Regions from separate parts of the Saccharopolyspora sp. NPDC045941 genome, predicted to be linked through region 1. Evidence: riboswitches for the same ligand, from Rfam matches in the RefSeq annotation. Region 1 holds a riboswitch; each other region holds the start of a gene.
What was found. Region 1 has a riboswitch for S-adenosylmethionine ahead of AC07FN_RS20185 (aminotransferase class V-fold PLP-dependent enzyme). Riboswitches for the same ligand answer to the same signal wherever they lie in the genome.

Region 1 (7,021 bases):
GCCGAACACGCTGCACACACCGCTGATGTCCGGCACCAACGCCATCCACGGCATCGTGCTGCTCGGCGGCGTGCTCGTGCTCGGATCCGGGGTGGAGGACCTCGGCTCGCAGCTGCTGGCGCTGGTGGCCATCGTGTTCGGCACCATCAACGTCGTCGGCGGATTCCTGGTCACCGACCGGATGCTGGGCATGTTCAAGCGGAAGCCGGAGGCGACGCGGAAGGGTGCCGACAAGTGATCACCCTGCGCTCGGTGCTCTACATCCTGGCGTTCGCGCTGTTCATCTACGGCCTGATGGGGCTGACCGGCCCGCGCACCGCGGTCCGCGGCAACGCGATCGCGGCGGCGGGCATGGTGGTCGCCGTCGTCGCCACGCTGCTCACCCCGGGCCTGGGCAACTGGTGGCTGATCGTGCTGGGCCTGGCGCTCGGCACGGTCATCGGCGTGCCCGCCGCGCGGCGGGTGAAGATGACCGCGATGCCGCAGATGGTCGCGCTGTTCAACGGCGTCGGCGGCGGCGCGGTGGCGCTCACCGCGTGGGTGGAGTTCCGGGAGACCACCGGGTTCCAGGGCGAACCGGCGTTCGTGCCGATCTCGACGCTGTTCGCGGCGATCGTCGGCTCGATCTCGTTCTGGGGTTCGCTCGTCGCCTTCGGCAAGCTGCAGGAGATCGTGCCGGGGCGTCCGATCACCGTCGGCCGGCTGCAGATGCCGCTGAACGTGCTGCTGCTGGCCGGGGCGATCGGCTGCGCCGTGGCGATCGGCCTCGGCGGCACCGCGGAACTGCTGATCGTGGCGGTGCTGGTGCTGGCCGGGCTGGCCGGGATCGCGGTGGTGCTGCCGATCGGCGGGGCCGACATGCCGGTGGTGGTATCGCTGCTCAACGCGTTCACCGGGCTGTCGGCGGCCGCGGCCGGGCTGGCGCTGGGCAACACCGCGATGATCGTGGCGGGCATGCTGGTCGGCGCGTCCGGCTCGATCCTCACCGACCAGATGGCCAAGGCCATGAACCGGTCGATCCCGTCGATCGTGGCCGGCGGTTTCGGCGGCGGCGCGGCCGTGGCCCCGGCGGCCACCGACGGCACGGTCCGCTCGGTCAGCGCGGCCGACGTGGCGATCCAGCTGGCCTACGCCGGGCAGGTGATCGTGGTGCCCGGCTACGGCATGGCGGTCGCGCAGGCCCAGCACGCGGTGCAGGACATGGCGAAGTTGCTGGCGGACAAGGGGGTTGCCGTCGACTACGCGATCCACCCGGTGGCGGGCCGGATGCCCGGCCACATGAACGTGCTGCTCGCCGAGGCCGACGTGCCCTACGAGCAGCTCAAGGAGATGGACGAGATCAACGACGAGTTCGCCCGCGCGGACGTCGCGCTGGTGATCGGCGCCAACGACGTCACCAACCCGGCGGCCCGCACCGACCCGAACTCGCCGATCTACGGCATGCCGATCCTCAACGTCGACCAGGCGAAGGCGATCGTCGTCCTGAAGCGCTCGATGCGGGCGGGCTTCGCGGGCGTGGACAACCCGCTCTACACGGACCCGAAGACGACGATGCTCTTCGGCGACGCCAAGACCTCGGTGCGAGAAGTGGTCGAAGAGCTCAAGGCGCTGTAGAGCTTTTCTCCGAACTCCTTTTGCCTGGCGGTGCAGGTGGCGGAACCTCAGACGCCGCCTGGACTCCGGGATCCCCGACACACGTATGCCCAATACGACGCGTCGAGGCTGTCCTCGCCAGACGACGTCTGAGAACCCGCGGCGGTGCCGGTTGCGTAGGTGGGCTAAGCGGCTACGCCGCTTCAAGAACAAAAGCCCACGCGTCACCCAAGTCGAAACAGCCGCTGTAGGACGTGAGCCAACCCAGGGGCCGTGAGTCTCTTCCTGCCACGGCTGCCCGAAGGGCTCACGACTCCTTGCCGCGGCGGAAGATGTTCAGCGGGTTGTTGCGCTTGGGGCGTTCCGGCTTGGTGCGGCTGCGGTACTCCAGCGTCGGCCAGTCCCCCGCTTCGCCCCCCGCCTGGTTCGGTTCCGGCGCGCCGAGCACCGACGGCGCCGCCTTCCCCACGTCCTCCGCGCTGATCACGTCGCCGAGGCTGGTGAAACCGGCCGGCGGCGTGTCCGCGTCGGCTCCGGCGTCGAATACCGGCATGCCGCTGGGCGGCGTCGGTGCATCCGACCCATCGAACGACCTCGACTGTGCCATCAAGCCCCCTTGCTCGTTCACAGGCTTGTCCGCCACCGTACCCGGCTCAGCCGTCCTGACCGCGGAGCTCGTCCAGCGCGTGCTGCAGGTCGGCGGGGTAGTCGCTTTCGAACGTGACCCAGCCGCCGGACGGGTGCTCGAAGGAGAGGCTGCGCGCGTGCAGCCACTGCCTGGTAATAGCGAGTCGTCGGGCCAGCACGGGGTCCGCGCCGTAGGTCAGGTCGCCGACGCAGGGGTGCTTGATCGCCGCGAAGTGCACCCGGATCTGGTGCGTGCGCCCGGTTTCCAGCTTCACGTCCACCAGCGACGCCGCGCGGAACGCCTCCACCGTCTCGTAGTGGGTGACGCTGGGCTTGCCGCCGGTGACGACCGCGAACTTGTAGTCGTGGCGCGGGTGCCGGTCGATCGGCGCGTCGATGGTGCCGCGGCTCGGGTCCGGATGCCCCTGCACCACCGCGTGGTACCGCTTGTCCACGGTGCGTTCCTTGAACGCGCGCTTGAGCACCGAGTACGCGTGCTCGCTCTTGGCGACGACCATCACACCCGTGGTGCCCGCGTCCAGGCGGTGCACGACGCCCTGCCGCTCCGAGGCTCCGGAGGTCGCGATGCGCACGCCCGCGGCGGCGAGCCCGCCGACCACGGTCGGCCCCTCCCAGCCCGGGCTCGGGTGCACGGCGACGCCGATCGGCTTGTCGACCACGACGATGTCGTCGTCCTGGTGCAGGATCCTGAGCCCGTCCACCGGCACCGCGACGACCTGCAGCGGCTGCTGCGCCGGCGGCAGCGTCACCTCCAGCCAGGCCCCGGCGACCAGCCGGTCCGACTTGCCCGCCGGGTTGCCGTCGACCATCACGTCACCGGACTCGGCCAGCGAGGCGACGGCACTGCGGGACAGGCCGAGCAGCTTCGACAGGCCCGCGTCGACCCTCATGCCGTCCAGCCCGTCGGGAACCGGCAGCGTTCGAAGATCGCTCACGACTGCGCTGCCTTCTTCTGGCGGTGCACCGTGCCGTCGTAGTCGCGGCCCAGCAGCGACATCAGCACGACCAGGATGCCGCCGCAGACGATGCAGGAGTCGGCGATGTTGAACACCGGCCACACCGCGCCGCCCGGCGCGAACACCGACAGGAAGTCCACCACGTGCCCCTGCAGCGGTCCGGGGGCGCGGAAGATCCGGTCGACCAGGTTGCCGCAGGCGCCGCCGAGCACCAGGCCGAGCCCCACCGCCCAGCCCGGCGAGCGCAGCTTCGGCGCCAGCCAGATGATCACGCCGACGACCGCGATGGCGAGCAGCGCGAGCAGCCAGGTCATGCCGGTGGCCAGCGAGAACGCGGCACCGGGGTTGCGCAGCACGTCGAGGTAGAGCAGGCCGCCGAACAACTCGACCGGCTGCTTGCCCTCCAGGTTGGCGACCACGGCGACCTTGGTGAGGATGTCGATGGCCAGGGCCACCACGGCGACCCCGCCCAGCAACCCGAGCAGCTTCCCGGAGGCGCGCTTGGGCGGCTCCGCCGCCTCGGCCTGCGTCTCGGGTGCCTGTTCCGCGGGGGTCGGCTCGGTGCCCGCCTGCTCTGCTGAGGACTCCCTCGGGGAGGACTGCTCGGTGCTCACGCCAGCCATTGTCCCTGAACCCGCCCGCACGCGGTCCGGCAGGACCACTCCCCGCGATGCGCCCTTGAACACGTTGGGCTGTTTCCAGACTCGTTTTGCGTAGCAGTGCAGGTAGCGGAACCTCAGACGCCGCCTGGACTCCGGGATCCCCGACTTACGTATGTCCAATACGCGGCGCTGGGGCTGTCCTCGCCAGGCGACGTCTGAGAACCCGCGGCGGTGCAAGTTGCGGAGGTGGGCTAAGCGCCTTCGGCGCTTCAAAGACCAAGAACAAGACCCGTGAGTACATCGTGTTGCTATAGCAGCACGACGTACTCACAGGTCTTGACCAGGAGAAACGGAGCCTGGTGTCAGCCGAGGAAGTCCGGCAGCGGGCGGGGGTCGTTGACCGGTGCCCAGCGGCCGTCGACCTGCTCGTAGCGCCAGACCGGACCCACTGCCACCAGCCGCCGCAGCGCGTTCACCAGGCGGTCGATGTGCTCCGCCGTCGTGCCCAGCCCGACGCTGACGCGCACCGCGCGGTCGGCGTCCGAGCCCGCCCGCGAGAGCAGCCGCCGCGTGGCCACGTGCGCGCAGAACAAGCCGTCGCGGACGCCGATCCCGTGCTCCGCGGAAAGCGCCGCGGCCAGCAGGCCGGGGTCCTGACCGTCGATGGTGAAGCTCACCACGCCCACACGGTCGTGATCGGCGTCGAACAACCGCAGCTCGCGCAGCCCGGGCACGCCGCGCAGCCCGGCCCGCAGCCGGCGCAGCAGCGTCTCCTCGTGCTCGACGACGTCCGGCCAGTTGGCCGCGAGGGTCTCGCAGGCCTTGGCCAGCGCGTGCACGCCGACGGTGTTCGGCGAACCGGCCTCGTGCCGCTCCGGCCCGGTCGTCCAGCTGACCGACCGTTCCTGCACCAGCCGGGTCGCGCCGCCGCCCGCCAGGTACGGCTCGGCGGCGTTGAGCCAGTCCGCGCGGCCGATCAGCGCGCCCGCGCCGAACGGCGCGTAGAGCTTGTGCCCGGAGATCGCGACGTAGTCGACGTCGAGCTCGCCGATCCGCACCGGCCGGTGCGGCGCGAGCTGCGCGGCGTCCAGCACGGTGCGCGCCCCGCGCCGCCGCGCTGCCTTCGCCAGCTCGGCGACCGGCCACACCTCGCCGGTGACGTTGGAGGCGCCCGTGATCACCGCCAGCCGCGGCCCCTCCGGGCATTCGGCCAGCGCGGCGTCGAGCGCGGCGACCGCGTCCGCCGGGGTTTCCGGCGCGGGCAGGCGGCGCACCCGCGGACCCGACCAGGGCAGCAGCGCGGCGTGGTGCTCGGTGTCGAAGACGACGACGGAGGTGCCGCGCGGCAGCGCCCGCCCCAGCAGGTTGAGGGCGTCGGTGGTGTTGCGCGTGAAGATCACCGAGTCGGTTCGCCGGGCGCCGACGAAGGTCCGGAGCTTGTCCCGGGCACCCTCGTAGACCCGGGTGCACACCTGGGAGGCGAACCCGGCGCCGCGGTGCACGCTCGCGTACCAGGGCAGCAGCTCGTCCACCGCCGACTGCACCGGCTCCAGACAAGGCGCGCTCGCCCCGTGGTCGAGGTTCGCGTATCCGATGTGCTCGCCGGTGACCAGCGGGACCTGCAGCGAGCGGCCGACGACAGCGGGGATCCGGTAGTCCACATCGGACTGCTTCGGGATGTCGATGACGGCAGAAGACATGACGGCCTCCTCGGGGGCCTCATCGGACCCGCCCAGGAGGGGTCCGCGCTTGCCGGATCGCCCTGCACGACCGGCCAGGTCCTCACCCGGGGCACCCCACCGCGGTTGGAGGGTTGCCGGCCAGCAAGCCGGGGCTTGACGCTGGCACTCATGACCTTCGACTACGGACCTTAGAAAACCGCCGCGGCACCGGACAACAGCAATCCCGGATCGTGGGAGCGGCCTTGGTCACACCGACCCCGGAAGCGCGAAGGGCGCTTCCCGTCGGGAAATCCGGCGGGAAGCGCCCTCGACCTCGCGGGATCAGGCCTTGGCGACGCCGATCTTGATCTCGGTGCCGTCACCGACGGTGCCGGTGAAGCCGTCCGCCACGTCGCTGGACTCGACCGCGTTCGCCAGCGTTTCGGCGGCGATGAACTCGCGGTGCTCGGCGACGGCCGACAGGACCTCGGCCGGGGCCGAGATCGCCACCGCGATCCGGTCGGAGACCTGGAAGTCCGCCTCCTTGCGGGCCTGCTGGACGACGCGGACCACGTCGCGGGCCAGGCCCTCCGCCGCCAGCCCCGGGGTCACCTCGGTGTCCAGCACCACCAGGCCCTTGCCGCCGGGCAGCGCCGAGGCCGCGCCGGGGTCGGTGGAGACCAGCCGCTCGTCGAACTCGTTCTCCTGCAGTTCGATGCCCGCCGCGACCACGGTGCCGCCGGTGCGCTGCCACTCGCCCGACTTCACCGCCTTGATCACCTTCTGCACGTCGCGGCCCAGCCGCGGACCGGCGGCCCGCGCGTTCACCGCGATCTCGAAGTGACCGTGCGCGGCGACGTCGGTGCTCAGCTCCAGGTCCTTGACGTTGACCTCGTCGCGGATCAGGTCCGCGAAGGGCCGCAGCGCCTCCGCGTCCGGGGTGGCGACCACGAGCTTGGCCAGCGGCAACCGCACCCGGAGGTTGTTGGACTTGCGCAGCCTCGACACCGACGAGCACACCTGGCGCACCTCGTCCATCGCGGTCACCAGCGCGGCGTCCGCGGGCAGCTCGTCGACCAGCGGCCAGTCCGCCAGGTGCACCGAGCGGCCGCCGGTCAGCCCGCGCCAGACCGCCTCCGCGGTCAGCGGCAGCATCGGCGCGACCACCCGGCTGGTCACCTCCAGCACGGTGTGCAGCGTGTTGATCGCGTCCAGGTCACCTGCCCAGAAGCGGTCGCGGGACCGGCGCACGTACCAGTTGGTCAGCACCTCCAGGAAGTCCCGCACGTCCGAGCAGGCGCCCGCGAGGTCGAACGAGTCCATTGCGGACTGCACGTCGCCGACCAGCTCGTGCGTCTTGGCCAGGATGTACCGGTCCAGCACGTGCTCGCTGTCCACCTTGGACTCACCGGAGACGCCCTCGGCGTTGGCGTACAGCGCCAGGAAGTACCAGGAGTTCCACAGCGGCAGCACCGCCTGGCGCACCGCGTCCCGGATGCCGCGCTCGGTGACCACCAGGTCGCCGCCGCGCAGGATCGGGCTGGCCATCAGGAACCAGCGC
Region 2 (7,021 bases), on a different contig from region 1:
GGCAGCCGGACGCCGCGTTCGACGTGGCGCTGAGCGTGAACAACGTCCAGCTGTGGCCGGATCGCGCCGCAGCGCTCGCCGAGCTGCACCGCGTGCTCCGGCCCGGCGGCGTCCTGCTGCTGTCGACCCACGAGCGCTGGCTGCCCGGCGGCCGGGCCGGCCTCCACTCCGACGTCCAGGCGGCGGGCTTCGCCGACGTTCAGACCTGGGCCTGGCAACCGGACCACGGCACCACCCAGGCCCAAACCCGGGCCCTCCGGCCGGAATAGGGCCGCCGATGAGTGCCGGCGATCACTCCGGGGCAGGGTCGCGGACGTCGGTCCGGATCGGGTGATCGGCCGGGATTTCGACCAGCACGATGCGCATCCCGTCCGGATCGGCTACCCAGCCCTCGTCGAGGCCCCACGGCTGCCGCGCCGGCTCCGCCAGGACCGTCACGCCACGGCCCCGGAGCCGCTCGAACTCCGCCCGCACGTCCCGCACCTGCAACCAGAGCACCTGATCCGGGCTCGGCCCCGGTCCGCCCGCGCCGGAGATCTCCAGAAAACCCTGCCCCAGGAAGAAAACCGTGCCACCGGGGAACTCCCGCGAGACGGCCAGCCCGAGCACATCGCGGTAGAACCGCAACGACCGCTGCCAATCCCGCGGCCGGAGGATCAATCGGCTGTTCAAGACCTCCATGCCCCGTTTCTACCCGCGCGGACCGATGGCCGCCGAGCAACCGGGGCCATCAGGCGATGCCGAGGAGCACAACCCCGGCCAGGACCACCACGGCACCCGTCATCCGGCGCGTCGGCTGGGCTTCGCCCAGGAGCCGCCAGGCCAGCAGGCCCGCCAGGACGATGCTCAGCTCCCGGGCCGGGGCCACCAGGCTCACCGGGGCGAGCTGCATCGCGAACAGGACGAGGATGTACGCCAGCGGCGACAGCAACGCCACCGCCAGGATCTCGCGGCGGTGCTCCCGCCACGTGCGTGCGATCTGGGTCCGCCGGGTCGCCGCGTAAGGGCTGAGCATCACCGAGCGGGCGAAGTTGCTCGTCCAGTCGAACACCAGCGGAGACAGCGCCAGGCCCGTCACCGCGTGCGCGTCCCACACCGTGTAGATCGCGATCAGCGAGCCGGTCAGCAGGCCGAAACCGACGCCCGCCAGGCTCGCGCCGGAACGCGGTACACCGTCGGACAGGCCGATCACGAACACCCCGGCGACCACCAGCAGCCCGCCGAGCACCCCGAGCCAGCCCGGGCGCTCCCCCAGGACCACCACCGCGATGATCATCGCCAGCATCGGGCCAGTGCCGCGGGCCAGCGGGTACACCACCGACATGTCGCCGACCGCGTAGCCGCGCTGCAGCAGCAGGAAGTACGCCAGGTGCACGACCGCGCTGACCAGCACGCCCAGCAGCCAGTCGCCCAGCACGGGCATCCCGGTCCAGAACAGCGATCCCGCAGCCACCGGCAGGTACAGCACGGCGCTGCACGTCGCGGTCAGCCACACGAACCCGGTGCCGGCCGACCCGGCGCGCTTGGCGAAGAAGTTCCACCCCGCGTGCGCGAACGCGGCGGTGACGACGAGGAGAACGGCGGCCAGGCCCATGGGAACCCTCTCCGTGCCACGCGGGCGCGCGGCATCCGGGTTCCTCCAGGCTTTTGTCCCGTCAGATGTGCGACCGCACTCCTTCCGCGATCGCCGGTGCCGCTCGGACCGGTCCCCCGCGCTCCTAGTTGTGGTGACCTGCAGCGGAGCGGGAGCGGAACCCTAGGCACAACCAGGCGTTGATATTACTCCGTCCGATTCCCGCGTCTACACGCCCGCGGCGAGCTTCCAGCCGAGGCTGATGACGAGCCCGACGACCACCGTCAGGAAAACCCGCCGCACGAATCCGGATCCGCGCTTCGCGGCGACCATCGCGCCGAGGACGCTGCCCGCCATGTTGCTCGCGGCCATCACCAGCGCCAGGCCCCACAGCACCTTGCCCGCCGGGACGAAGAACGCGAGCGCGCCGATGTTCGTGGCGACGTTGACGACCTTCGCCGTCGCCGATGCCGTGACGAACGCGAAACCGACCAGGCCGACGAGCAGGAACACCAGGAACGAGCCGGTGCCGGGCCCCGCGATGCCGTCCCAGAAGCCGATCAGGGCGCCGCCGGCGAGCATCACGAGCAGCTGCGCGCGCCGCTCGAAGCGCGGCGCATCGGACGAACCCAGCTCGGGCTTGCGCCAGGTGTAGATGCCGACGACGGCCAACGCGACCAGCACGATGACGTTGAGGACCTGCGACGGAAGCGCATCGGCCAGGACGGCTCCGCCCAGCGACCCGAGCAGGGCGACGATCGCCATCGACAGCGCGGCCTGCCAGTCGATCGGCGTCCGCTTCGCGTACGTCCGGGCGGCGGCCGCTGTCCCGGCGATCGCCGCCACCTTGTTCGTGGCCAGCGAGTAGATCACCTCGCCGCCGGGCAGGAGCAGCAGCATCGCGGGCAGCTGGATCAGGCCGCCGCCGCCCACGATGGCGTCGACCGCCCCGGCCAGGAACGCGGCGCAGCAGAGGAACAACAGCCCGGCCAGGGAAAGTTCCGCGAATCCGGGCCAGTTCAACGCATCGAGCACGAAGAGTGACCCTATGGTCCGCAGGCGCGGGATCCGAGCCGATGTGACCGCCGTCGCCCGGTCCCGCCCGCCACCATCGGCGCAGGTGGCCGCTGTTAACATGGACGACCGTGCCGTGCGGCATTCCGCCGTGGAGGAAATCTGCCCTGGGGCAGCGCCGACAACAGCGCGGCACGATCGATGCAACAGACTGAGAAGAGGCGCCACAGTGGCCAACATCAAGTCCCAGATGAAGCGGATCAAGACCAACGAGCTGGCCCGGCAGCGGAACAAGGCCGTGAAGTCCGCGGTCAAGACCGCCATCCGCAAGTTCCGCGAGGCCGCTGACGCCGGCGAGAAGGACAAGGCCATCGAGCTGCAGCAGGCCGCCAGCCGCGCGCTGGACAAGGCCGCCAGCAAGGGCGTCATCCACAAGAACCAGGCCGCGAACAAGAAGTCCGCGCTGGCGCAGCGCGCCAACCAGCTCTGAGCTGAGGCCGAGCTTCCGGCCCCCTTCCCGCCACGGGGAGGGGGCCGTTTGCATTCACGGGAAAGCGCGGGTCACGAACGCTGGTTGCGGAGCTCCACGAGCCGGAGGACGGTCCGCTCCAGGGCGTAGGTGGCGTCAGCGGCCATGCCCTTGACCCCGGCGTTGACCTCCGCGACCGCCTGCAGCGCTTGCGCGAGGCTCGATGCGTTCCAGCCGCGGGACTGCGCCAGCGCCTTCTTCACCTTCCACGCGGGCATGCCGAGCTCGCCCGCCAGCCGGAACGGATCGTTCCGGCCGCCCGCTGCGGCGACCCGGCCGATGGTGCGCACCGAATCGGCGAGGGCATCGGCGATCAGCACGTGCGGAACGCCGAGCTGCACGGCCCACCGCAAGGCCTCCAGCGCCGCCGCCCGATCACCGGTCACCGCCTTCTCCGCGACCGCGAACCCGGTCACCTCCGCGCGCCCGCGGTGGTAGCGGCGCACCGCCGTCTCGTCGACCTTGCCGCCGGTGTCGGCGACCAGCTGCGTCGCCGCGGCCGACAGCTCGCGCAGGTCCGAACCGACCGATTCGATCAGCGCGGCCACGCCGGCCGCATCGGTCTTCCCGCCGGCCCGGCGCACCTCGTCGCGGACGAACGCCTCCCGCTCCGCGGGCTTGGTGATCTTGTTGCACTCGGTGACGCGCGCGCCGAGTTTGCGCAGCGCATTGGGCAGTTCCTTGGCGTGCTTCGACCGGCCGCCACCGGTGTGCACGACGACGAGCGTGACGCCGTCCGCCGGCTGCCGGGCGTACGTCAGCAGCGCTTCGGCGATCTCCTTGCCCGCGTCCTGCGCGGACTCCACGGCCAGCACCCGGCCCTCGGCGAACAACGACGGGCTGAGCAGCTCCGCCAACTCCGGAGGAGTGAGCTCACTCACCTTCACCCGGCGCAGCTCGGCCTCCGGGTCCACGGCGCGGGCCGCTCCGACGGCCGCCCACAGCGCGCGTTCCACCAGCAGTTCTTCGTCTCCGATAACCAGATGCAGCGGATCGGGGACCACGGCCGGTGCGCTCATGCACGCATCGTCGCACGCACCCGCGACTGTCCCGCCATCTGGATCGTGCTGGCCAGAACCCGGCGCGGTCCACTAGCGTTGCCGGCACAACCGAATAGCTCATCCAGAGGGGCAGAGGGAACGGCCCGATGAAGCCCCGGCAACCGTTCGTCAGCGAATCGTGATTTCACCCGCGAGGTCTCTGACGAAAGCGGTGCCAATTCCGACCCGTCCGCGGGACAGATGAGGAGAGGACCTCGCGATGACCGCTGCCGCCCATGCCCAGAATTCGGCGAAGAAGACCTACGACCTGGGCAATGCCGTCGAACTGGTGTCCAAGGAAGAGGGCCACCGGCAGCCGCTGGCCCCGGAATTCGTCTCCTTGGAAGATTTCTCCCCGCTCGAGGTCGCGTACGACTTCGGCCGGATCCGCCGCGAGGACATCGAGGCCGGCCCGCGTTCCATCTGGCGCTACAAGCAGCTGCTCCCGGTTCCCTCCAACGTCGAGGAGCACCCGAACACCGACCCGGGCTGTACCCGGCTGATCCGGGCCGACAACCTCGCGAAGGCGTTGGGCGTCAAGCGGATCTGGATCAAGGACGACACCGGCAACCCGACCCACTCCTTCAAGGACCGCGTCGTCGCGGTGGCGCTGGCCGCCGCCCGCGAATTCGGCTTCAAGGTGCTGGCCTGCCCCTCCACCGGCAACCTCGCCAACGCGGTGGCCGCAGCCGCGGCCCGCGCCGGCTGGGACTCGGTGGTGCTGGTGCCCAAGACCCTGGAGCGCGCCAAGATCCTGATGAGCGCGGTCTACGACGGTTCGCTGCTGGCCGTCGACGGCAACTACGACGACGTGAACCGGCTGGCCACCGAGCTCGCCGCCGAGCACGAGGACTGGGCGTTCGTCAACGTCAACGTCCGGCCCTACTACTCCGAAGGCTCGAAGACGCTCGCCTTCGAGGTCGCCGAGCAGCTCGGCTGGCGCATCCCCGAGCAGATCGTGGTGCCGATCGCCTCCGGCTCGCAGCTGACCAAGGTCTACAAGGGATTCAACGAGCTCGGCCAGGTCGGCCTGGTGGAGCCGAGCCCGGTGCGGATCTTCGGCGCGCAGGCCACCGGCTGCTCCCCGGTGTCGACGGCGTACAAGAACGGCCACGACGTGGTCCAGCCGGTGCGGCCGGACACCATCGCCCGGTCGCTGGCCATCGGCGCTCCCGCCGACGGCCCCTACGTGCTCGACATCGTGCGCAAGACCGGCGGCGCCATCGAGGACGTCACCGACGACGAGGTCCGCGACGGCATCCGGCTGCTGGCGCGCACCGAGGGCATCTTCGCCGAGACGGCCGGTGGGGTCACCGTGGCCACGGCGAAGAAGCTCATCGAGGCGGGCAAGATCGACCCGGATGCCGAGACCGTGCTGCTGATCACCGGTGATGGCCTGAAGACCCTGGACGCGGTGCAGGACCAGATCGGCCCGAAGGCCACCGTCGCGCCGACCACCGAAGCGGTCAACCAGGCGCTCGGCCTCTGAGCCGACCAGACGACCTGATTCGAGGGCGCGGCGTCACCGCACGGCGGTGGCGCCGCGCTTTCGTCCACAAGGGACGACAGCGGACGCTCGGGTCGCCTCGTCCTATGGCTCGCCTGCGCGCAGCGGGTCGCCCCGGGCTACGTAGCGGGGGCCCTGCGGGCCGGGCAGGATCGCGATATCTCCTTCCTGGTCGGTGCGCAGCACTTTCGTGCCCGCACGGGCGAGGTTGTCGACGATGAACGGGCTGGGGTGCCCGTAGGTGTTGCCGGCGCCGACGCTGATCACGGCCAGCCTCGGGCGCACTGCTTGCAGGAAACGCGGTGCGGTGTAACGGGATCCGTGGTGCGGGACCTTGAGCACATCGGCCCGGAGATCCGCACCGGAAGACACCAGCCGCCCCTGCCCGGGCAGTTCGACGTCGCCGGTGAGCAGGACCCGGCCGGCCGGGGTGGTCGCCAGCAGCACGATCGACGCGTCGTTGGCGTCGTCGGCCGACTGCGTGCGGGCCAGCACCGGGTCCGGGCCGAGCACGTCCAGGACGAGCCCCGGCCAGACCGCGCGCTGCCCGGACAACAGCGGCACGACCGGAACCCGGTGCGCGCGGGCATCCCTCTCGACGTCGTCCATCGCCCACGCCGGCTGCCGCAGCGGGCCGATCGCGACCGCGTCGACGGGGATCTTCCCCATCAGCGCGGCGAGCCCGCTCACGTGATCGGCGTGCAGGTGGGTGAGCACCGCCAGCGGGATCCGGCGAATCCCGAGCCGCCGCAGGCATTCCGCGGCCCGTTGCGGATCCGGCCCGGCGTCGACCACCACCGCCTCGTCCGGGCGACCGGTGGCCAGCACCAGCCCGTCGCCCTGGCCGACATCGCACGCGACCATGCTCCAGCCCGGCACCGGCCAGCCCGGCAGCACGGTGCGCACCGGCACCACGACCAGCACCACGAGCAGCAGCCCCACCGCGACCACCAGGCGAATCCGCTTGCCGCGCAAGGCGATCAGCCCGACCGCCGCGATCACCGCGAGCGCGATCCCGCCCACGGTGCCCGATGGCCAGTCGAACGCCGCGCCGGGAACCGCCGCCGCCCGCTCGGCGACCAGGATGATCCACTCCAGCTCCGGCGCCGCCAGCCGGCCGAACACGCCGGCCGACCAGGCCGATACCGGCGCCACCACGGTGGCCAGGACGCCGAACACCGTCGCCGGTGCGACGACGGGCCCGGCCAGCACGTTCGCCGGTACCGCCACCAGGCTGACCTCGCCGGAGAGCGCCGCGATCAACGGAGCCGTGACGACGTGCGCCGCCAGCGGCACGGCGATCGCTTCGGCCAACCCGACCGGCACTCCCCTCGCCCGCAGCGACGACGACCACACCG
Region 3 (7,021 bases), on a different contig from region 1:
ATGCCAACGCCAAGGCGCTCCGGGAGGCCGCGCAGCTGGTGCCGCTGGACCAGTTCGTGGTGGAGACGGACGCCCCGTTCCTGACCCCGCACCCGTTCCGCGGACGCCCGAACGAGCCGTACTGCGTCAATTACACCCTTCAGGATCTTGCCGAACTCCGTGGAATGACGCTTGAAGAACTCGTGGTGGCGACCACGGCCACGGCCGAGCGAGTGTTCCGGCTCGATCAGGCGTAACCCCACCCGTATTCCTTTCACTCGCAGTTCTTTGCTACTGCGCGCCGAATCGCGCCCGCTTGCAGTCCGCTACGTCGTCCCTACCGTCCACATCGGAAGCCGGGATGGGGGCCAGCACCCCGAAATTCCGCCCCGCTGGGCGGAGAACCTCCTACCCGGAGGCACGGCAGTCAGGATTGCGATGAAGTTCGGTTTGTTCGCGAAGGCGACGGTAGTGGCGAGCATCGTGGTCTGCGGTGCGGCGCCGATGGCGGCGGCGTCTCCGAGCGCGCCGCCGGCCGCGCGGTCGGGCGTCTGGGACCGGCTCGCGAAGTGCGAGTCGGGCGGCAACTGGTCCGCCAACACGGGCAACGGGTACTACGGCGGCCTGCAGTTCAACCGCCGGACCTGGGCCGCGCACGGTGGCAACCGGTTCCACAAGTACCCGCACCGGGCGTCGCGGGAGCAGCAGATCGTCATCGCGGAGGCGCTGCGCGTGGCGCGCGGCGGCTTCGGCGCCTGGCCCGCGTGCGCGCGGAAGCTGGGCCTGCCGCGATGAGGTGATCAACTCGCTGCGGGGGCACAGATCCCTCGGGTGAGGGGAGGGAGGCCCGGCCCGAGCGCGTTGAGTGCTCGGGCCGGGTCCGGTTCCCGGCCCGGAAACCGCGTGCCGGTCATGGAAACCGCAGGTGTCGGGGGCGTGTGATATGTCACCCAAGAGCCTGGTCGCCCAGTTAACGGGACGGCGACGGTACCCCCGAACGGACCAAATGCGGGCGATCTCGCTTACTGATCGTGCTCGGTTGCTCGGCAAATCAGTGTAACGCAGATCACAAGCCTGATCGGGGTCCTTGGCTGGCTGCATTGATCACGCTAAAGTCTCGGCCTCGTAACCGATGACAACCAGTCATGGGGAACGCCCGTAAGTCTCGCCGGTGTACGTCGGGGAAGCGGGCCGTGGGCAACGGAGCCTCGGTCGGCTAGGACGGCGCTTGGCTGCGGGAGTCGGATACAGACACGAAGCACGAAGGTTGTGTGCACGCGAGGAGCGAGGGAGTTGAGCGACGACATGGGTCTCGCCCGACGCCACCTCCGCTCCGCATCACGCGAGCGCGACTTCCGCCTTCGGGAGGTAACGACCCTGTGAACGGACGCGGCGAGCCCAGCTATCCCGGCCATGCCTACCGGTCGGACGACGGCTACTGGGCCGAATCCTTCGAGCCTGCGACGGACTGGTTCACCCCGGTCCAGGCCGAGCAGCACACCGCAGTCGGACTCCTGGACCGCCCGGAGCCGCAGCGGTACCCGGCCGAGGACCACCCGAGCTTCCCGCCGGGCTCGCTCGAGATCACCCCGGCGGACATCTACGACGTTCTCGGCCCGGACGCCGCGGACATGCTCGCGACCGCCGAGATCGACGTCGACGAGGTCATCCGGCTGATCAACGCCGAGACCACGGTGCTGCCGCCGCTGGTCATCCCGGACGCGTTGCCGGAGGCGGAGGAGGACGACACCCCGCCGCAGGAGGTCGTCGACGCGATCGCCACCTGGAAGCGGCGCTTCCTCAAGGGCGCGGTGGCCGGCGTGCTGCTCACCCTCACCGGCACCGGCGGCGCGGCCGCCGCGATGGACAAGTCGGTGACCGTCGAGGTCGACGGGCACGAGCGCACCGTCAGCACCTACGAGGGCACCGTCGCCGACGTGCTCGAGGACGAGGGCATCGCCGTCGGCCAGCACGACGCGCTGAGCCCCTCGCCGCAGGCCAAGGTCAGCCACGGCGACACCATCACCCTCGACCGCGGTCGGCTGCTGAAGCTGACCGTCGACGGCGAGCCGCGCGAGGAATGGGTCCGCTCGGTCACGGTGGACCAGGCGCTGCGCCAGCTCGGCGTGCAGGCCGACGGGGCGTGGCTTTCCGCCGACCGCACCATGGCCGTGCCCGAGCAGGGCCTGGACCTGGTCGTCAAGACCAGCAAGAACATCACCGTCATCGACGGTGGCAACGAGCCGCGGCAGCTGACCACGACCGCCGTCAACATCGACGAGCTGGTCAAGGAGCAGAAGCTCGAACTCGGCCCCGAGGACACGATCACGCCCGGCGGCGACCAGCGGCTGGTCACCGGCGCCGAGATCCGCATCGACCGCACCGGCAGCACGGTCATCAACGTGACGATGCCGGTCGCGCCCCCGGTGCAGGAGATCGTCGACAACACGATGTTCAAGGGCGAGGAGCGGGTCGAGTTCCCCGGCGTGCCCGGCGAGAAGATCGTGTTCACCCGGGTCACCACGCGCAACGGCGACGAGACCGGCCGGGAAGCCGTCGGCGAGAAGATCACCAAGGAAGCGCAGCCCAAGGTCGTGCGCGTTGGCGGGAAGCAGCCGCCGAACAGCGGGGTCTGGGACAAGCTGGCGCAGTGCGAGGCCGGCGGCAACTGGGCGATCAACAGCGGCAACGGCTACTACGGCGGCCTGCAGTTCAACAAGTCCACCTGGGACGCCTACGGCGGCGACCAGTACGCGCCGTACCCCCACCAGGCCAGCCGCGAGCAGCAGATCGCGGTCGCGGAGAAGGTCCGCGCGGCCCGCGGCGGCGGCTACGGAGCCTGGCCGGGCTGCTCCTCCAAGCTGGGCCTCGGCTGACAAGCGGTATTCCAGACGCATTTTGCGTGGCGGTGCATGTGGCGGCCCCCCTGCGGGAATTGCGGTCGCCGTCTGGACTCCGGGATCCCCGACGCACGTATGTCCAATACGTCGCGTCGGGGCTGTCCTCGTCAGACGACGCCTGAGAACCCGCGGCGGTGCCGGTTGCACAGGTGGGCTAAGCGGCTACGCCGCTTGCGGCGGCTTTCGATCACGCGGACTGAGCGTCGCGGGTGAGCGGATGATCGAAGCGGCTTCGCCCGGGCGTCGATCATGTGAGCTGCGCGAGATGAAGGGCGCCTCTCGCCGGCTGATCCGGTGGTAGGTGCCTTTCGTGGTTCTGCTGGTCGGGGTGCGGGGACGGTGGCTTCGGGGCGCGGGTAGTTTTTCCGTGTGGACGACCAGCAGGCGACTCTGCTCGGCCCGGCCGACGTGCGCCGGTTGGCCGAGGAGCTCGACATCCGCCCGACGAAGAAGCTCGGCCAGAACTTCGTGCACGACCCGAACACGGTGCGCCGCATCGTGGCCTCGGCGTCGGTCACGGCGGACGACGTCGTGCTGGAGGTCGGCCCCGGCCTGGGCTCCCTGACGCTCGCCCTGCTCCCCGCCGCCGGTGCCGTGACGGCCGTCGAGATCGATCCGGTGCTCGCGGCGCGGCTGCCGCGCACCGCCGCCGAGTTCGCCCCGGCGCTGGCCGGCCGGCTCACCGTGATCGAGGCCGACGCCCTGCGGGTGACCGCCGCGGACTTCCCGGCGCCGCCGACCGCGCTGGTCGCGAACCTGCCGTACAACGTCGCCGTGCCGGTGGTGCTGCACCTGCTGGCCGAACTGCCGAGCCTGCGGCACGGCCTGGTCATGGTGCAGTCCGAGGTCGCCGACCGGATGGCCGCCAAGCCGGGCAGCCGGGTCTACGGCGTGCCCAGCGCCAAGGCCGCGTGGTACGCCGACGTGCGGCGCGCGGGTCCGGTGCCGCGCAAGGTGTTCTGGCCGGTGCCCAATGTGGACTCCGGGCTGGTGTCGTTCGAGCGCGTCGAACCGCCGTCGACCGCGCCGCGCGCGGAGGTTTTCCGGGTGGTGGACGCGGCGTTCGCCCAGCGGCGCAAGACGTTGCGCGCCGCGCTGTCCGGCTGGGCCGGGTCCGCGGCGCGCGCGGAGGAAGTCCTCCGGGCCGCCGGGGTGGATCCGTCGATTCGCGGTGAGCAGTTGGAGATCGCCGACTTCGCGCGCATCGCGGAGGCCGCGGCTACCGAGAGCGGTCGCTGAACCACCCGTCCGGGCGCTTGCCAACCGAGGTCGATCCACTACTCGGAGTCACCGAGAACACCTGGCGCGCCAGGAAAATTCCCGCTCGTCCGGGTGTGTGATTTGACGGACGATTTCGGAAAGTGACGACTATCAACTTGCGCTGGAATCCGCCAGTGGGTTCTACTATTCGGGAAATCCATCCCGAGCGGCCGAGAGACCTGGCTCCGCGACGCCGCAGCAACCACCCGATGGGCAGGTGCTAACGCCAGGACCGATGGAGTTGTTGTGGATTCCAACGCGCTGTTAGCCAGCCCGCCTGCGGGTCAGACCCGAGCTCAGCTGGTCCGATCCCGGCAGAACCACATCCGGAGGCTGCTGACGCAGCGTCGCGTCATCGACCACGGGCGTCGCACCACCACCGCCTGTCGTCGCGAGATGTGACCCAGCTCTTCCTCCCTTTCCGGAGTTCCTTGGCCTGCCGCCCTGTCGTGCGCGCGGCCGTCGCGAGCTGATGTGGAGCCGATCGTGATCACAGTTGAGAACCTGACCAAGTCCTTCCAGCACAACAACGGAACCGTCCGCGCCCTCGACGGCGTGTCGATGGAGGTTTCGGCCGGTGCGGTGTGCGGGGTGGTCGGTCCGAGCGGGGCCGGCAAGTCGACCCTGGCCCGGTGCATCGCGCTGCTGGAGAAGCCGGACGGCGGCGCCATCCGCGTCGACGGCACCGACCTCGTTTCCCTCGGCGGCAAGGCGCTTCGCGCGGCGCGTCGCCAGATCGGCGTTGTGCCGCAAGGCGATTCGCTGCTGCGCCAGCGCACCGCCGCGGGCAACGTCGCGTTGCCGCTGGAAGCGGCCGGTGTCAGCGGCCCGCAGCGACGCACTCGCGTCGGCGAGCTGCTGGACCTCGTGGGCCTGACCGACAAGGCCTCCGTCTACCCCGACCAGCTCTCCGGTGGGCAGCGCCAGCGGATCGCGGTGGCGCGTGCGCTGGCCGCCAAGCCGTCGGTGCTGCTGGCCGACGAGCCGACTTCGGCGCTCGACCCGAGCACCACCGACTCGGTGCTCACGGTGCTGGACCGCGCCCGCGCCGAACTGGGCGTCACCGTGCTGGTGGTCACCCACGACATGGCCGTGGTGCGCAAGATCGCCGACGACGTCGCGGTGCTGGAGGACGGCCGGGTGGTCGAGCACGGCAAGGTCATCGACCTCGTCGCCGAGCCCGGCAGCCGGGTGGGCGACACGCTGCTGCCCGGCACTGACCAGGGCGATTCGCTGCGGCCCGGCGGTAGGCACGACGTCGTCGCCGAGGTCGTGCTGGTCGGTTTCGCCGCGGTCGGCGCGTTGCTGCCGGAGGCCGCCGGCCGGTTCGGGGTCGAGCTCGCGATCCTGGGCGGCGGGTTGACCAGGCTGGGTGACACGCCCGTGGCGAAGTTCAAGGTGGGCCTGACCGGCGAGCGAGCCGAGGCGGCCCTGAAGTGGATGGTCGAGCGGGACGCGCATGTGCGACGCGCCCCGGTGTGCGTTGACGGAGCTGCTGCGTGAGTGATGTGACCCCCTGGTCGGAGGTCCTTGGAATTCTTGGTGAAGCGACGATCGACACGCTCTACATGGTGTTGGTGTCGACCCTGCTGGCGGTGCTGGGAGGCCTGCCGCTCGGGGTGCTGCTGCACCTGACCTCGCCGGTCGGCCTGAACCCGAAGCCCGTGCTGTACCGGGTGCTCGGCGTGGTCGTCGACGTGGTGCGTTCGGTGCCGTTCGTCGTTCTGCTGGTGGTGCTGGCGTCGTTCACCCGGCTGCTGATCGGCACGTCGATCGGCAGCACCGCGGTGATCGTGCCGCTGACCATCGGCGCCATCCCGTTCTTCGCGCGGCTGACGCAGAACGCGTTGCGCGAGGTCAGCTTCACCGTGGTCGAGGCTGCGATCACGACCGGATCGAGCAAGCTGCGGATCGTGTGGACGGTGCTGCTCGGCGAGGCGCGAGCCGCGCTGGTCGGCGCGGTCGGCGTCACCGCCGTGGCGCTGGTCGGCTATGCCGCGATGGCCGGCGCGATCGGCGGCGGCGGGCTGGGCACGACCGCGATCCAGGACGGCTACCAGGGCTACGACGACCGGATCCTGTGGGGATCGGTGGTCGTGCTCGGCGTGCTGGCCTTCGCGATGCAGCTGATCACCGACCGGACCGCGAAGCTCGTCGACCGGCGCCGGACCGCGACGAGCTGACCTCGTGGGCGACGCCCGCCCGAAACTCTTCCTGCTTGGGACGACCTCCCAACCACTGTCCAGAAAGGACGAACTCTGATGCGTTTGCGTTTTGCCGCCCTGGTGGCCGCGGCCGGCGTGGTGCTGGCCGCGTGCGGAGGCGGCGGCCAGGCCTCCTCGGACCCGAACGCCCCGCTGCGGGTCGCGGTCAGCCCGACGCCGCACGGCGAGATCCTGGAATACGTCAAGGACAACCTGGCGAAGCAGGCCGGACTCGACATCGAGATCGTCAAGTTCGACGACTACAACCGGCCGAACGAGGCCGTCGCGAACGGCGAGCTGGAGGCGAACTACTTCCAGCACCAGCCCTACCTGGACGAGTACCGCAAGCAGCGCGGCGGCGACTTCGTCTGGATCCAGGCCGTGCACCTGGAGCCGCTCGCGGTGTACTCCAACAAGGTCAAGTCGCTGCAGGAGGTCCAGGACGGCGCGACGGTCACGCTGTCCAACGACCCGGCGAACCAGTTCCGCGGCCTGAAGCTGCTGGAGCAGGGCGGCCTGATCAAGCTCAAGCCGGACGCCGCGGTGGGCACCCGGTTGGAGTCGGCGATCGCCGAGAACCCCAAGAACATCAAGTTCAAGGACCTGTCGCCGGACCAGCTGCCGCGCTCGGTGGATGACGCCGCCGCCGCGGTGGTCAACGGCAACTACGCGATCAAG

Region 2: it holds a riboswitch for S-adenosylmethionine, as region 1 does, so the genes downstream of both, thrC (threonine synthase) here and AC07FN_RS20185 (aminotransferase class V-fold PLP-dependent enzyme) in region 1, are expected to answer to the same signal.
Region 3: it holds a riboswitch for S-adenosylmethionine, as region 1 does, so the genes downstream of both, AC07FN_RS31935 (methionine ABC transporter ATP-binding protein) here and AC07FN_RS20185 (aminotransferase class V-fold PLP-dependent enzyme) in region 1, are expected to answer to the same signal.

What each region holds. Positions count from the first base shown of each region.
Region 1 covers NZ_JBWKKU010000023.1:64,902-71,922, reverse strand. Annotated here, with positions in the region: gene AC07FN_RS20210 (NAD(P) transhydrogenase subunit alpha part 2) at 1-238, shown strand, start outside; gene AC07FN_RS20205 (NAD(P)(+) transhydrogenase (Re/Si-specific) subunit beta) at 235-1,614, shown strand; gene AC07FN_RS20200 (hypothetical protein) at 1,901-2,200, opposite strand; gene AC07FN_RS20195 (RluA family pseudouridine synthase) at 2,247-3,131, opposite strand; gene lspA (signal peptidase II) at 3,173-3,820, opposite strand; gene AC07FN_RS20185 (aminotransferase class V-fold PLP-dependent enzyme) at 4,162-5,499, opposite strand; SAM riboswitch class IV at 5,540-5,655, opposite strand; gene ileS (isoleucine--tRNA ligase) at 5,803-7,021, opposite strand, start outside.
Region 2 covers NZ_JBWKKU010000001.1:217,447-224,467, reverse strand. Annotated here, with positions in the region: gene AC07FN_RS01010 (class I SAM-dependent methyltransferase) at 1-269, shown strand, start outside; gene AC07FN_RS01005 (VOC family protein) at 292-681, opposite strand; gene AC07FN_RS01000 (EamA family transporter) at 731-1,594, opposite strand; gene AC07FN_RS00995 (TSUP family transporter) at 1,802-2,608, opposite strand; gene rpsT (30S ribosomal protein S20) at 2,817-3,077, shown strand; gene holA (DNA polymerase III subunit delta) at 3,149-4,135, opposite strand; SAM riboswitch class I at 4,232-4,364, shown strand; gene thrC (threonine synthase) at 4,377-5,645, shown strand; gene AC07FN_RS00975 (ComEC/Rec2 family competence protein) at 5,748-7,021, opposite strand, start outside.
Region 3 covers NZ_JBWKKU010000049.1:49,745-56,765, forward strand. Annotated here, with positions in the region: gene AC07FN_RS31915 (TatD family hydrolase) at 1-236, shown strand, start outside; gene AC07FN_RS31920 (transglycosylase family protein) at 418-774, shown strand; gene AC07FN_RS31925 (transglycosylase family protein) at 1,359-2,855, shown strand; gene rsmA (16S rRNA (adenine(1518)-N(6)/adenine(1519)-N(6))-dimethyltransferase RsmA) at 3,249-4,118, shown strand; SAM riboswitch class I at 4,294-4,381, shown strand; gene AC07FN_RS31935 (methionine ABC transporter ATP-binding protein) at 4,626-5,642, shown strand; gene AC07FN_RS31940 (ABC transporter permease subunit) at 5,639-6,322, shown strand; gene AC07FN_RS31945 (MetQ/NlpA family ABC transporter substrate-binding protein) at 6,401-7,021, shown strand, end outside.